Regions from separate parts of the Arthrobacter sp. Soil_N43 genome, predicted to be linked through region 1. Evidence: predicted binding sites of a transcription regulator. Region 1 holds the regulator's gene; each other region holds the start of a gene.
The links. The regulator HrcA, encoded in region 1, represses chaperone genes, less so after heat shock. The targets are predictions, from matches to a motif close to TTNGCACTCGNNNNNNNCGAGTGCNAA.
Positions count from the first base shown of each region.

Region 2: AC3A3W_RS13190 (FmdB family zinc ribbon protein) is a predicted target of HrcA. The motif match lies at 1,070-1,096, and genes of this name have one in related genera.
Region 3: groL (chaperonin GroEL) is a predicted target of HrcA. The motif match lies at 1,467-1,493, and genes of this name have one in related genera.

Region 1 is NZ_JBDGML010000069.1:10,758-15,981, reverse strand. Features, by position in the region: gene AC3A3W_RS06695 (16S rRNA (uracil(1498)-N(3))-methyltransferase) at 1-363, opposite strand, end outside; gene dnaJ (molecular chaperone DnaJ) at 366-1,493, opposite strand; gene hrcA (heat-inducible transcriptional repressor HrcA) at 1,551-2,564, opposite strand; gene AC3A3W_RS06680 (DUF3097 domain-containing protein) at 2,769-3,623, shown strand; gene AC3A3W_RS06675 (DUF309 domain-containing protein) at 3,747-4,193, shown strand; gene AC3A3W_RS06670 (mycothiol transferase) at 4,203-4,712, shown strand; gene AC3A3W_RS06665 (DUF4870 domain-containing protein) at 4,857-5,224, shown strand, end outside.
Region 2 is NZ_JBDGML010000100.1:37,583-42,806, forward strand. Features, by position in the region: gene cpaB (Flp pilus assembly protein CpaB) at 1-576, opposite strand, end outside; gene AC3A3W_RS13190 (FmdB family zinc ribbon protein) at 707-973, opposite strand; gene AC3A3W_RS13195 (5-formyltetrahydrofolate cyclo-ligase) at 1,123-1,734, opposite strand; gene galU (UTP--glucose-1-phosphate uridylyltransferase GalU) at 1,824-2,729, shown strand; gene AC3A3W_RS13205 (GNAT family N-acetyltransferase) at 2,736-3,356, shown strand; gene AC3A3W_RS13210 (hypothetical protein) at 3,670-4,467, shown strand; gene AC3A3W_RS13215 (SDR family oxidoreductase) at 4,501-5,224, shown strand, end outside.
Region 3 is NZ_JBDGML010000092.1:30,110-35,333, reverse strand. Features, by position in the region: gene groL (chaperonin GroEL) at 1-1,288, opposite strand, end outside; gene AC3A3W_RS11100 (ABC transporter substrate-binding protein) at 1,578-2,795, opposite strand; gene AC3A3W_RS11095 (cold-shock protein) at 2,924-3,127, opposite strand; gene AC3A3W_RS11090 (LytR C-terminal domain-containing protein) at 3,287-3,955, opposite strand; gene AC3A3W_RS11085 (DUF3263 domain-containing protein) at 4,006-4,368, opposite strand; gene AC3A3W_RS11080 (uracil-DNA glycosylase) at 4,476-5,224, shown strand, end outside.

The sequences.
Region 1 (5,224 bases):
CCGCACAATCGACCGTTCCGACTGCCAGGGAATGACGGCGTCGATGCCGAGCTCTGTGGCCGTCTCGATGGCCAGCTCGTCCCGGTCGCCCTTGGCAAGGGCCTGGACGAGCACCAGGCGCACGCCGGGCCGGTCCTCCACCGTGACGGACGTGCACTCGACGGTCAGTTCCGCGGGCGCGGTGTGCTGTACGGTTCCGGTCATGCGCCGGCCCGCGCCGTCGGCGATGTCGACCGGCTCCCCCACACCCAGCCGTTTGACTGTCACCGCATGGCGGGCCTCGGCGCCGTCCAGCACAAAAACCGAACCGGGCTGTGTGGTGTCCAGTGTTCCGGCAGCGGTGAAAAATACGGGATTGCTCACCGCTACAGGTTACCGAGGCGGTCCCGGAGCTTCGCGAAGACGCCGCCGCTCGCGGCGAGCTTGCCCTCGGAGAACTGTTCGCCGCGGAGCTTGGCGAGCTGACGCAGCAGGTCTTCCTGGGCGGGGTCGAGCTTGGCGGGCGTCTCGACCTGCAGGTGGACCTTGAGGTCCCCGCGACCATAGCCCCGCAAGTGCGTGACGCCGAGCCCGCGGAGGGTGATGACTTCGCCCGACTGCGTGCCGGCCTTGACGTCGATGTCCTGCTTGCCGTCGAAGGTGTCCAGGCTCAGCTCGGTGCCGAGGGCCGCAGCGGTCATGGGGATGTTGAGCGTGGCGTGGAGGTCATCGCCGTCGCGGACGTAGGTGGGGTCGTTGTTGACGCGGATTTCAACGTAGAGGTCGCCGGACGGCCCGCCGGCCGGACCGGCTTCGCCCTGCCCGGACAGCTGGATCCGGGTGCCCGTGGCCACACCGGCGGGGACCTTGATGGTCAGCGACCGCCGGCTGCGGATCCGGCCCTGGCCGCTGCACTCGTTGCAGGGATCCTTGATGACGGTTCCGAAGCCCTCGCAGGATCCGCAGGGTGCGGACGTCATGACCTGGCCGAGGATGGAACGCACGGCGCGCTGGACCTGGCCACTGCCGCCGCAGATGTCGCAGCGTTCCGGATGAGTGCCTTCGCGGCAGCAGGAGCCGTCACACGTGGGGCAGACGACGGCGGTATCGACTTCGAGCTTCTTGTTGGCGCCAAAGACGGCGTCGCGCAGGTCGATCCGGACGCTGATGAGGGCGTCCTGCCCCCGCCGGACACGCGACGCCGGGCCGGCGGTTCCGCCGGCGCCGAAGAAGGTGTCGAAGATGTCCTGGAACGCGAACCCCTGGCCGGCGTAGCTGCCGCCGCCGAAGCCGTTGTCCGTGCCGTTCTCGTTGCCCGTGGTGTCATAAACCCTGCGCTTCTGCGGATCGGACAGCACCTCGTAGGCATGGGTGACCGCCTTGAACCGGTCAGACGCTTCAGCTCCCGGGTTCACGTCCGGGTGCAGGGTGCGGGCCAGCTTGCGGTAGGCCTTTTTGATCTCTTCTCCGGTGGCTTCCGGGGAGACTCCGAGAACGTCGTAGTGGCTGCTCAAAGTTCGTATCTCTTCCTGGTTATGGTGCCTGGGTATCGGACTCATTCGGCCGCGGGATCACGGACCGAGAATCCTCGAAAGGTAGCGGGCCACCGCGCGGACGGCGGCCATGGTGGTGGGATAGTCCATGCGGGTGGGCCCAAGGATGCCGATTTTCGCGGTGGCGTCGGGTCCATAGCCGGTGGCAACCACCGACGCCTCGGCGAGCCCGTCGTAGGGGTTCTCCCGGCCAATGCTCACGGCGACTCCACGGGGGTCCTGTGCCATGTCGCTGAGGAGCCGCAGCATGACCACCTGTTCCTCGAGGGCCTCGAGGACGGGTCCGATGCTGAGCGGGAAGTCCACGTTGGACCGTGCGAGATTGGCGGTGCCGGCCATGACCATGCGGTCTTCCCTGCTGCTGTGCGAGAGGGCCTCGAGGGCCCTGCTGAGGGCGACGGCAGCCGGCCGTTCGGCCGGAGCGCAGCCGGCCACGACGGCGGCGAGGTACTGGGGCAGCATGGTCAGCGCCGTGCCTGCGACGCCCGCAAGGAACCTGGTCCGCAACGCGGTCAGCGTGTCTTCGCTGAGTTCCTGGCCGACGTCGACGACGCGCTGCTCGACCTTGCCCGAGTCGGCGATCAGCACGATGAGGACCTTGCGCGGCGCCAACTGGACGAATTCAATGTGGCGCACCACGGCCCGGCTCAGGTGCGGGTACTGCACCACGGCCACCTGGTTGGTCAGCTGCGCCAGGAGCCTGACCGTGCGCTCCAGGACGTCGTCGAGATCGTCGGACCCCTCCAGCAGTGACTGGATGGCACGGCGCTCGGCCGGAGACAGTGGCTTGACCGCCGAAATCTGGTCCACAAAAAGCCGGTAGCCCTTGTCGGTGGGAATCCTGCCGGCGCTGGTGTGCGGGGCGGTGATGAGTCCCTCGTCCTCAAGCGCAGCCATGTCGTTGCGGATGGTGGCGCTGGAAACCCCCAAATGGTGGCGCTCGACCAGCGCCTTGGATCCGACAGGCTCGCGGGAATGGACGTAGTCCTCCACAATGGCGCGCAGCACCTCAAGCTTGCGTGGTTCGCTCACAATCCACCTCCGATCAACTGTTTTTGCGGGCAAGGGCAGGCAGCACATGGTTAGCACTCGACATCCCTAAGTGCTAACCAGTCTAATATGAGACGGCCCGTTGTTAGCATTGGTACCGCTCCGGGCGAAATTCCGGGCCCGTGTCCGGCCGGAGGCTGTTTACCGGCCGGGCGGCAGCCTCCTAGCGCAAAGCGGTGTTTAACTATGCAGTACCAGACCTGGGGCCCGCAGGAGATTGCAGCGCCCGCCAAGAACAGTTTGCCGGAAGTGCCGGTTGAGCGCGGCATGGTGCTGGAGGACGTGCAGTCCGGCTGGGTGGGGGCGGTGACGCGGGTAGAGAAGTCCGGCGGGATGCATGTGGTGGCCCTTGAGGACCGCCGCGGCAAGTCCCGTTCCTTCCGGCTTGGCTTCGGGTTCCTGCTGGAGGGCCAGCCCATCCGGCTGATGCCGCCGGCTCCGGCCGCCAAACGGCCAGGTTCCGGCCCGGCTGGACGGACGGCGTCGGGCTCCGTCCGTGTGGAGGGCCAGCGCGCCCAGGTGGCCAAGGCCAGCCGGATCTGGGTTGAAGGCAAGCACGACGCTGAACTCGTGGAGAAGGTCTGGGGCGACGACCTTCGGGTGGAGGGAATCGTCGTCGAGCCCCTTCACGGCATCGACGACCTGGCCGGGGCGGTCGCCGCTTTCCGGCCGGGACCGGGCCGCAGGCTGGGCGTCCTCGTGGATCACCTTGTCCCGGACTCCAAGGAGTCACGCATTGCGGAGGCCGTCATGGCGTCGCCCGGCGCCGCGGGGAACGTACTCATCGTGGGCCACCCCTACGTGGATGTCTGGCAGGCCATCCGGCCCTCCGTCCTGGGGATCGAGCAGTGGCCGGTGGTGCCCAGGGGCACCGACTGGAAGACCGGGATCCTGGCCGCCTTCGGCTGGCCGCACGCCACGAAGGAGGACGTCGGCCTGGGCTGGCAGAAGCTCCTGGGTGCGGTGCGGACCTACGCCGATCTCGAACCTGCCCTGCTGGGGCGGGTGGAGGAGGTCATCGACTTCCTCACCGTGCCCTAGTCGAGCCGGGCGTGTCATCGCAGCACCGATCAACAATTCTGGCGGGTCCCTTCGAAGGGGCGGACGTAGCATGGGGTGTATGAACGCGGGCAGGTACCAGAGACGCTCAGGGCGGAAACGGCAATGACCGGCGACCGGGACCGGGATGCTTTCCGGCGCCCGCGGCAGTCCCGGCCACGTGACGCGCTTGGCCGGCCGCTGCCGTACGGAAGCGTTGGAGTCGAGCCGGTCCCGGAGGAGCCGCTGCCGCCGGAGCAGACGTTAGTCTCGGCCAGGAACCTGCTGGACGCGGGCCGGCCCTTCGCCGCCCATGAAGTACTCGAGGCGCGCTGGAAAGCCGGACCGGCCGAAGAACGCAACCTCTGGCAAGGGCTCGCCCAGATCTGTGTCGGGCTCACCCACGCCGCCCGCGGGAACAGCGTTGGCGCGCTCCGGCTCGTCGAGCGCGGTGCGGCACGGCTCGAGGAGTACCGTTCCGGCGAGGGACCAACCTACGGGCTCGATCTGTCCGCCGTTGTGGGCTGCGCACGTGAGCGGTTACACACCGGCGGGCGAGCCGGCGATCAGTAAGGTGACCCGATGAAATCCAACGAATTGCTGCTTGACGCCTTCGGCCGGATCCATGACACCGTGGCCGCCACCCTGGACGGGACCGACGACGGATCCCTGATCCGCCGGCCCGCGGGCAACGGAAACTCAATTGCCTGGCTGATCTGGCACCTCGGCCGGATAGAGGACTCGCAGGTCGCCGCCGCCGCCGGCCTGGACCAGGTGTGGCTCTCACAGGGGTTTGCCGGCCGCTTCGGACTGCCGCTGCCCGACCGCGACACAGGGTACGGCCATTCGACCGACCAGGTGGACGCCGTGCATGCCACGCCGGAGATGTTGCGCGCATACTACGACGCTGTTCACCGGCAGACTGTGGAGTTCCTGAAATCTCTTGGCGACGAGGACTTCGACCGCGTCGTCGACTACCGCTGGGATCCGCCGGTGACTCTGGGCGTGCGGCTGGTCAGCACTATTGCCGATTGCCTCCAGCACGTGGGGCAGGCCGCGTACGCCAAGGGCTTGGGCCAGGCACACGGTTAGAGGCAGGCTCGGCGGCGCGTCATTCATTCCGCGCCCGACCCAGTATTCTTGAAAGGGCGCCTTCCGCGCTGCCGCCGTCCGGGTTACCGGCCGGGGGCGAATACCGGCACCAACGCACCAACGCAAGCTTAAGGAAGACTCACCGTGGCAGAAGACGCTCGTGACCGCAGGGACCACCAGTCCGGCCCTGACGTGCCCCAGTACCATGGCGTGCCTGCCAATGCGCTTCCGCTGACAGCCAGCGAGGACCGGCAGTGGGCCACGCTGGCCCACTTCGGCGGCATCCTCGGCTGCGTTCCGGCGCTGCTGATCTACCTGATTTTCCGGGAGCGGGGTCCGTTCACGGCCCAGGAATCCAAGGAAGCCCTCAACTTCACGCTGCCTCCCACCATCGCGGCCGTTCTTGCCAACCTCCTGGTGCTCCTCCCGGTGGTGGGCAATGTTTTCGCCGTCATTGCCACGCTGATCTGGATCGCATTGACGTGCTTTGCGGTGTCCGCCGGCATCCACGT
Region 2 (5,224 bases), on a different contig from region 1:
CACCGGCACCGCCTTGGCCAGGACCTTGGACAGGGACTGCTGTTCGAAGCCCGCCCCGCCGGTCAGGACGATGTCCACGAGTTGCCCGGGGGAGACGAGCTGGATGGAGGAGGGGTCCGCCATGCGCAGCGGGACGGCGGCTGAGCCCGGGGGCGAACCAGTGAGCAAGCCAGGTCCCACGAGCTGGGCCTCGGAGACCAGCTGGCCCTTCCGCAGCGGTGCAGCCAGTTGCTGGCCGCTGAGTTGCGCAGCGTCGGTGAACGTGCCGGCGGCGAGCAGGAAGGGCGGAACGTCCACGGCAGCCAGGTCGCTGCCGCCCAGTGTGGCCCCGGCCGGCAAGTCACGTGCCGCGGCCAGGGCCGGGAGTGTGTGCGCGGGGGCCGGCGTCAGCTGATGGACCGTGATGCCGGCCGCGGCACACAGCAGCAGCGCCACGGCAAGCCGCCGGTTGCGGTTCAGCCAGCCCTGCAGGTGGCTGGGGCGGCGGCGTTCGGAAGATCCGGGCGCCGTGGTGCTGCGGCGCGTCCGGGCGGCGGGGCGGGAGGGTCTGGCGGGAGGCAGTCCGAGAGCTGGCATGCAGCCACGCTATGGAACCTCGGCCCCGGGGGGCAGTGCACGCCTGCGCTATGTGGAAAGCGTCCCGGGCAAGCGCCCGTATGTGGATTACCGCCGTGGGACGGACAGTCGCGGGAGTGGACGGTGCCGGTTAGCTCGCGGCAGCAGCAGGTGCGGCGGCAGGCGCAGCCGGCGCCGGTGAAGAGGCGGCAGGCGTGGGCGAGACTGAGCTGCCCTTCGTGTCCCGTGAATCCGTGCGGTAAAAACCAGAGCCCTTGAAGACCACGCCCACGCTGTTGAACTTCTTGCGCAGGGTTCCCTCACATTCGGGGCAGGACGTCAGAGTGCTGTCAGTGAATGACTGCACGATGTCAAAGGCATGGCTGCAATCCTTGCAGGCATAGGCATACGTGGGCACTGAAGATCCTCCTCTTGGACAAACGACAGGTCCCGTGCTGCCAAGGTGCCATGACGCGGAATTCCTTGCGGGATCTCCGTGCCGGAAACAGCTCCATTAGCAGTCGCAGGGCCTGAGTGCCAATTCTATCATCTTGCCCGCGCGTTGCATCATGTCAGGCGGACCAGGCCCGAGGGTGTGAGCACCGCGTCGACGGGACGGTCAAACCCCTCAACAGGAATGCTCGAAGCAGGCAGGAGCTCGGAGTCGTAAATGACCGCGGCCCTGGGTGCCTGCAGACCAGCGGCTTCGGCGTCCGCCAGGAACTTGTCGTAATAGCCGCCGCCCTGCCCGATCCTGTTTCCGCTCAGGTCTACGGCCGTCGCCGGCAGGAACAGTCCGGCCACCTCCCGGATGGCCTCCAGGCCGTGGCGTTCTCCGGCAGGCTCCTTGATGGGCGCGTACCGGCTGCGGACAAATTCGCACTCCGGATCCCAGAACACCCAGCTCAGCGCGCGGTCCGGCTCGCAGACCGGCAGCAGCACTTTGTGGCCTGCACCGTGAAGCGCCGTTATCAGCGGGAGGGTGGGCGGTTCGTGGGCCACGCCCAGGTATGCGGTAAACGTTGCCGGGGCCCCGTCCGCGATGGCGGCGGCCCAGGACAGTCCGTGACGGGCGATCCCGGCGGCGGCCGCTGAGAGGGCGTCGGGCTGCATGCCCATGCGGAATTTCCGGTGCAGGGAGCGGATCTCATCCTTTGACTGCAGGGTCTGTGGTGACATGGTGCGCCGTCCTTTGTCGCGCGGAATCCCGGCGTGGCCACTGCCGGAAGCATTTACGGTATGAATGTTCCCTCCGTTACATTAGTCGAGTGACTTCCACTAATCCTTCAGTCCGCAAGGCCGTCATCCCCGTAGCGGGACTCGGCACCAGGTTCCTGCCTGCCACCAAGGCCATGCCCAAGGAAATGCTGCCGGTGGTGGATAAGCCGGCCATCCAGTACGTCGTCGAAGAAGCCGTACAGGTGGGCCTGAGCGACGTGCTGATGATTACAGGGCGAAACAAGCGCGCCCTCGAGGACCACTTCGACCGGGTTCCAGCGCTGGAAGCAACGCTCGAGGCCAAGGGTGACACCGCCAAGCTCGAGTCCATCCAGGCCGCCAGCAACCTGGGCGACATCCATTACGTCCGCCAGGGCGACCCCAAGGGTCTGGGCCACGCGGTGCTGCGTGCGCGCCAGCACGTCGGCCACGAACCTTTCGCCGTGCTGCTTGGCGATGACCTGATCGACGCCCGCGACGAACTCCTGAGCATCATGATCGACGTCCAGGCGAAGACCGGTGGCTCCGTCGTGGCCCTCATCGAGGTGGAACCCTCCGAGATCAGCGCCTATGGCTGCGCGGACATTTCCGAGATCGAAGGCGAAGGCTTCGTCAAGATCAACAAGCTCGTGGAAAAGCCGGACGTCGGGGAGGCTCCCTCCAATCTGGCGGTCATCGGGCGCTACGTCCTCCACCCCGCCGTCTTCGATGTGCTGGAACGGACCGAACCGGGCCGTGGCGGAGAGATCCAGCTGACCGACGCGCTGCAGGAACTCGCCAGCAGGGACGGCGAAGGCGGCGGCGTGTTCGGCGTGGTCTTCCGCGGCCGGCGCTACGACACAGGCGACAAGCTCAGCTACCTCAAGGCGTGTGTCCAGCTGGCCGTCGACAGCGACGACCTGGGACCCGGCCTGCGCGACTGGCTGCCAAAGTTCGCTGCCGGCCTGACCCACTAGTTCCCCATGAGGGTCAGCCACATCTGGCCGGTCACGCTGGAGTGCGGCGACATCGTCCTGCGCCCCATCCGATACCGGGACCGCAAGGAATGGACTGCGGTCCGTTCACGCAACAGCGAGTGGCTGGCCCCCTGGGAAGCGTCCAACCCCGCCCCGGGCGGCGCACTTCCGGACTACCGCCAAATGGTGCGGTCGCTGAACGCCCAGGCAGCCCAGGGCACGGCGCTGCCTTTCCTGATCACCGCATGGACACCGGGGTTCCGTGATCCCGTCATCGTGGGCCAGCTGACGGTGTCCTCCATCGTCTGGGGCTCGGCCATGATGGCAACCCTGGGCTACTGGGTGGATGAAGCGCGGGCGGGGCAGGGCATCGCACCCACCGCAGTCGCCATGGCCACCGACCATTGTTTCCGGACCCTGGGCCTGCACCGCATGGAAATCAACATCCGGCCGGAAAACCGGCCCAGCCTGCGCGTCGTGGAGAAGCTCGGTTTCCGCGATGAGGGGTACCGGCCGCGGTTCCTGCACATTAACGGGGAGTGGGCGGACCACAGGACTTTTGCCCTGACATCCGAGGAAGTACCGGAGGGACTTCTGAACAGGTGGCTGCGTTCGAGGCCGGCCTGACAAGGGACCGCCGGGGAATAACCGGCCTTAAGTCCAATGATTTGAGAGGCAGGGGGCGACACACCGAGACGAATGCCACAACAGCTTGCCGATTGCTCATACGGTTTTGTGTGTGGACTTCCCTCTTAGCAGCTCAGTCATCCTTGTGGTCGCTGTTGCGCTCTGGATTGTATGGGTTGCCCCCTACGTGCTCCGAAACGGCCGCCACCAGTTTCAGGCGGCCGGCGATTTGATGGCGGAGAGCGTTGACCACGAAACTGCAAACCCGCAAGCCGGAACGGTCCTTCACATGACCGTCCAGCAGGAGAATCCCATGGACACCAGGAAGAGCAGCGAATCCGGAGCACGCTTCACGCCGGTCAAGCCCGGCGGCAAGCCTGCCGCCAATACCGGCGGCGCCTTCCGCATCCGCTATGGGCGTGCTGCCATCGCACTGGCCGGGCTCCTGCTGTTCGCCACTGCCCTCATATCCGGTGCGTTGGCGATCTTTGGACTGGCAAGCGGCTGGCTTCCGCCCGTGTCATTTCTGGCGGGTGTGGCCGCCGTCGTTCTTCTTCGCAGGCTCGCCGTGCGCGACCGCCGCAGGAAAGTCAACGCGGCCTTCTCTGCAGCCATGGGTGCACCTGCGACGCGTCCGGACCGCGCCGTTCAGCCGGCCGTTCCAGAGGCAGGGCAGGCAGAGGAGGAAACGGCCGCGCTTCGCGAAAGCACCCTCTTCGATGCCGAAGCTGCAGACCCCCAGCCCAAACGGCTGACCGCCGTCGAACTGCGTGAGGCTGCCCTGGCGGTTGCCCTCGCAGCGGGTGACAACAGCGGCCAGGCTTCCACGACGCAGGAAGCTGCCGCTCCGACCACTGACGAGTCCGCCCCCTGGGAGCCCGTCGAAGTACCTAAGCCCACCTATGTCGAGGCCGCGAAGGCGGATCGGCCCGCCCCCCAGCCCCTCGACCTTCCGGAGGCACCGAAGGCCGCCGGCAAGCCCTCGCTCAAACAGGGCAACGCCGCAGCGCCGGCCGTCGCCTCGCCGAACGCCGGGCAGGCCCGGCCGCAGGGCAAGGCGCAGAGCGCGTTGAGCAACCTCGACGACGTCCTGCAGCGCCGCCGCGCATAGCCTTGTGTTCACGGCCGAATGCAGCCGCGAAGCATGAGCCGCATCTGCGTTGCCGGGGGTACCGGCCAGGTTGGCCGGGAAGTTGTGCGCCAGGCCCTGAGCCGGGGGCACGCCGTCGCAGTCCTCAGCCGGAACCCTCCGGAGGACGGTGCCGGCGGGCAGCACGACAACGCCACCTACTTCCGCGGGGACGTCACCACCGGCGCAGGCCTGCCGGAAGCCCTGGCGGGCGCCGACGTCGTCATCGACTGCCTTGAGGGGCAAACCGGCAAGGCGCTCCGGCAATTTGCCGCCGGCGGCGCGATTCTGCTCGGTGCGGCGCTGGAAGCCGGCGTCCCGAAGGCGGTCCTGCTGTCCATTGTGAACTGCGACCAAAGCACTTACGGCTACTACCGGTCGAAGGCGGAGAAGGAGCGCGCGTATTTGGCTTCGGAGCTGGAGACCGTGGCGGTGCGCGCCACGCAGTTCCACAGCCTGCTGGCCCGGATCTTCGCCGCGGGGTCCCGCGTGGGCCTGGTTCCGGTGATCCGCGGCGCACGGTTCCAAACGATCGGACCCGGCGACGTCGCCGCGGCGCTGCTGGAAGCGGCACTCGAGCCGCCCTCCGGAGAGAGCCACCGGCTGCGGACGATCGGCGGCCCCGAGGTCACGGACATGGCGGCGATGGCGCGCACGTGGAAGCGGACCACAGGCTCAAAGGGACTGCTGGTAGCGCTCCCGCTGCCTGGCGCGATGGGACGGTTCCTGCGCGCGGGCA
Region 3 (5,224 bases), on a different contig from region 1:
GGTTCAGGTTGGCGAATGCCTTGAGGCCTGCCTGGATCAGGGCAACGCCACCGCCGGCGACGATGCCCTCTTCAACAGCAGCCTTCGCGTTGCGGACGGCGTCCTCGATGCGGTGCTTGCGTTCCTTGAGCTCAACCTCGGTTGCGGCACCGGCCTTGATGACTGCAACGCCGCCGGCCAGCTTGGCCAGGCGCTCCTGCAGCTTCTCGCGGTCGTAGTCGGAGTCGGAGTTTTCGATCTCGGCGCGGATCTGGGAAACGCGGCCGGCGATCTGGTCGGCGTCGCCGGCACCTTCGACGATGGTGGTCTCGTCCTTGGTGACAACCACCTTGCGGGCGCGGCCCAGGAGTTCGAGGCCAGCGGTCTCGAGCTTGAGGCCAACTTCCTCGGCGATGACCTGGCCACCGGTGAGGATGGCGATGTCGGCGAGCTGGGCCTTGCGGCGGTCACCGAAGCCCGGAGCCTTGACGGCAACGGACTTGAAGGTGCCGCGGATCTTGTTGACGATCAGGGTGGCCAGGGCCTCGCCCTCGATGTCTTCGGCAATGATCAGCAGCGGCTTGCTGGACTGCATGACCTTTTCGAGGACAGCAACCAGTTCCTTGACGTTGGAGATCTTGGAGTTGACGATCAGGATGTACGGGTCCTCAAGGACCGTTTCCTGGCGCTCGGTGTCCGTGACGAAGTATGCGGAGATGTAGCCCTTGTCGAAGCGCATGCCTTCGGTGAGCTCAAGCTCCAGGCCGAAGGTGTTGGACTCCTCAACGGTGATGACACCTTCCTTGCCGACCTTGTCGAGGGCCTCGGCAATGAGGGCGCCGATTTCGTCGTCACCGGCGGAGATGGAGGCCGTGGCGGCGATCTCTTCCTTGGTTTCGATTTCCTTGGCGTTGTCCAGCAGTTCGCGGGTTACCGCTTCAACTGCCTTCTCGATGCCGCGCTTGAGGGACAGCGGGTCAGCGCCGGCCGCGACGTTGCGCAGGCCTTCCTTGACGAGGGCCTGGGCCAGCACGGTTGCGGTAGTGGTGCCGTCGCCAGCGACGTCATCCGTCTTCTTGGCAACTTCCTTAACCAGCTCGGCGCCGATCTTCTCGTAAGGATCGTCCAGCTCGATCTCCTTGGCGATGGAAACACCATCGTTGGTGATCGTGGGGGCGCCCCACTTCTTTTCGAGGACGACGTTGCGTCCACGCGGGCCGAGGGTGACCTTGACGGCGTCGGCGAGGATGTTCAGGCCCCGCTCAAGACCGCGGCGTGCCTCTTCATCAAATGCAATGATCTTGGCCATAACGGCAGTAGTCCTTTCGGGACAGTCGTTAAGAATGAACCTTGCTGCGGTGCCCGCGACGGACGATCGTTCCTGCAGGCCTCTGTACGCCGGCAGTCCGGATCTCACCCCAACCAGGTATTTCTTCGCTCCATACTCGGCCGCTGACCTCGCTGGCGGCCTGGGCCGGGCGACGCGGTTAGCAGTCGATATGCAGGAGTGCTAATCAATAATTAGCACTCCCCCGGGGAGAGTGCAAGCAGTGGCCGCGAAAACCGGGCCGCTCCCGGGGCGGCTTCGCTGCCAGCGATCAGCCCGCCGCCCGGCTCGCTGTTTCGCTGCCGGTGAGTTTCGCCCTGTTGTCCGCGCCGTAGGTGAACACCATGTACTTGGCCACCGTCACGTCGCCGTTCGCATCGAACCGGACCGGGCCTGACTCGCCGTCATAGTCCACGGCCGTTCCCGCCCTGACGCCCGCCAGGCACTCCTTGTACGTCCCGCATACCGCGGGCTTGCCTGCCGGCTGGGGGCCCGCGGCGGCGGAGCCCCCGGATACGGCGATGAGTTTCGCGGCCACGGAGGCGCCGGCGTCGTCATCGGCCGCGGCGGCCGCCAGTGCTGCGAGGTTGACCGCATCGTAGGTCTCCGCAGCGAAGGTCATGTCTTTGAGGTTCTTGTCCACGGCCACGAGTTCGCCCTGCAGATGGGCCGAGGGGAACACCCCGGAGACGATTCCGCGGGCGCCCTCCAGCGCCCGGGAACCGAGGTCCGAACCGTATTGCCTGAAGGCACCGTCTGCCAGGATCAGCTGCTTCCCCGACAGTCCCGCGTTGTGGAGTTCTGCGATGGCGCCCTGCGCACCCCCGCGGGCAACGACGACGACGGCGTCCGGGGAGGCATCCGCGGCAGCCGCCGCGGCCTTCTGGGCATCGCCCGCCTTGAAGCCCGCCGTGGTCACCGGCTCGAGCCCGGCACCCTTCGCGGAGGTCGAGACGGCCGCCGACACGTCCGTGCCATAGACGCCCTCCTCGTGGACGACGGCAAGGCTCTTGGCGCCGCCGTCCTTGGCCAGTTTCACCAGCACGGCAGCCTGGGCGGCGTCGGCCGCCGCGGTGCGGAAGTAGTACCCGCCGCTCCGGTACTGGCTCAGCTCGCCTGCCGTGTTGGCGGGCGAGATGAGCGCGACTTTGGCCTTGGACAGCACGTCGATGGCGGCGGGGGCGCGGCTGGAATCGGTGGGCCCGATCACCACGTCGGCCTTGGCGTCCACTAGTTCCCGCGCCTGCGCGCCGACGTCACCGCCGATCTTTTCCGGCAACAGCTCGACGGGCCTGCCTTTGTGGCCTCCGGCCGCGTTGATCTCCTGCACGGCCAGCTTGGCGGCTGCCAGCTGGGCGCCGTTCAGGAAGGCCTGCGTTCCAGTGCTGTCCAGGATCAGGCCGATCCGGAAGGTGCCGTCGCCGCTGGCTTCCACTGACGCAGTCCGGGCGTTGTCGGCTGACCCAGAGCACGCGCCCAGCACCAACACGGCAGCAGCACACCAGGCAGCAGTACCCCAAGCCGTAGTACCCCAGGCTGCGGTGCGGGCGGACCCCGTGGTTCCCGTCCGCCGTCGGGCGGTCACTTGGGCAAGCCTCCGCACGGCGCGGGCAGCCACTAGGCGGGCCGGACGTTTTCGGCCTGCGGGCCCTTTTCGCCTTCGCCGACCTCGAGCTCAACCCGCTGGCCTTCCTCGAGGGCGCGGTAGCCGTCCACCTGGATGGCGGACCAGTGCACGAAGACGTCGTCGCCCGTGCCGTCAACGGTTATGAAGCCGTAGCCCTTTTCAGCGTTGAACCACTTCACGGTTCCCAATGCCATGATCTCCACACTTTCAGATTGCTTCCGTAAGGCCCACTTCAGTGTGTGCCGTGAATTACGCGCCGAAGACTCAAAATCACTCTATCCACTGCGCCCCTGCGCGAGGCAGACGGACAGCCGGACCCGGGCTCAATAGTTATTCAGGCGTAACCCACAACGTCACTGGAAGCCGGGTCCCAGCACCACGGCAACGGATGTCTCGAATCCTGCGCTCTCCACGAGTGTGGTGATGTTCAGCAGCTCCCCGAGGGCCTCGGCCCTGGCTTTGCTCTCCGCACCGGAGTAGAAGATGACGGACTCCTGCTGCGGTGCGCCCTGCCAGTTCGCGACCTGGCCCAGGGTCCACCCGTCGGACTGGAGGGTGGCGCCGACGCGGCCCGCCAGGCCGGATGTCAGCGTGCCGTTGTAGACCGAGACAGGGAGTGCCTTGTCCACGTCTGAGGCGAGCGGTTCGACGGATGCCGGATCGGATGCGGGGGCCGATGGGGATGCGTCCGCCGATGAATCATCGGACGGCAACGGGTCATCGGACGCCGGGGCGTTGGCCGCCGAGGCGCCGGATGTGCTCGCGGCCGCGGAGGGCGTGGCCGAGGTGCCGGCGGACGGCGAGACGGCCGCATCTTTGGCTGACGACGGGCCGGCAGCGGCGTCGAAGCCGAGCTGGGGAAGCAGGACAAACGAGGCCAGGCCAACGGCAAGGGCACCGGTTCCCACGCTCAGCACGGGCCACAGACGCGGGCGCCTGGCTGCCGCCTCGGAGCGGTGTACGCCCTGCCGGGAAGTGACCTCGGGGACCCTGTCGAATTCGTCCCGGGCATAGTTGGTCATGGTAAAAGTGACGTCCTTGTTGGTCTTTGCCGGCAGTTCGGCACTGGCGGTTACGCGTCGGACCCCAAACGGCGTGCAGTGCGGGCCCGCTGACGTGACGTACGTAGTCTACGCAATCTCTTGACCAGCATGGGGTCGTGCGCCAGCGCATGCTCGGTATCGATGAGGGCGTTAAGGATCTGGTAGTAGTGCGTCGCGGAGAGGTCGAACAGCTCCCGGATGGCCTGCTCCTTGGCTCCAGCGTACTTCCACCACTGCCGCTCCAGCGCCAGGATCTGCTGCTCCCGCTCGCTCAGCGGCGAGTCCCTCAGCTGGAAGTCATCCAGCAATGACCCGCGCCGCGGCCCGGTGGCCGCCTCCGCGCCTGCCGCCGTGGACTGCTCCGCGAGATGCTCCTGCAACGGCTCGGCCACTGCGCACTCCTTCGCTGATTTCGGTGAAAAGTCCAGCCTCCATGTTACGGAGTAATAACAGCATTGTCATTTACGCCGCGTTACGCGGTGCGGCCGCCGCTGGGAGAATGATCGGTGTGACTGAACCTGAACCCCTCTTCGAACTGCTGCCGTCCGACGCGGCGGGCCCGGGATTCGCTGCGATGGCAGGGATGCCGCTGGAGGACCTCGTGGCCGGTGACTGGGCCCGGGCGCTGGCCGGGGTGGAGGACGAACTGAGGTCGGTCCTTTCCTTCCTGGCAGGCGAGGTGGCGGCGGGACATCAGGTGCTGCCGTCGCCATCGAACGTCCTGAGGGCATTTCGGCGGCCGCTGGCGGACGTGCGGGTGCTGATCGTGGGCCAGGACCCGTACCCGACTCCGGGCCACGCGGTGGGTCTGGCCTTTTCCGTGGACGGCCGGACACGGCCCATCCCCCGCAGCCTGGCCAACATCTACAAGGAGCTGGAGTCGGACCTGGGGTACCCCGCGAGGGTCCACGGCGACCTCGGTTCCTGGGCAGACCAGGGCGTGCTCCTGCTCAACAGGGTCCTGAGCGTCCGTGAGGGCGCTGCAGGATCGCACCGCGGCAAGGGCTGGGAGATCATCACGACGGCGGCGGTTTCCGCCGTGGCCGCCCGCCGCACGGCCGACGGCGGCAGGCCCCCGTTGGTGGCGGTCCTGTGGGGAAAGGACGCCCAGGGCATGCTCCCGTTGCTGGGCGAAACCCCCGTGGTGGCCAGCGTCCACCCCAGCCCGCTGTCAGCCTCCCGCGGCTTCTTTGGTTCGCGGCCGTTCAGCCGCGCCAACACCCTGCTCGCAGAGCAAGGTGCCGGCGC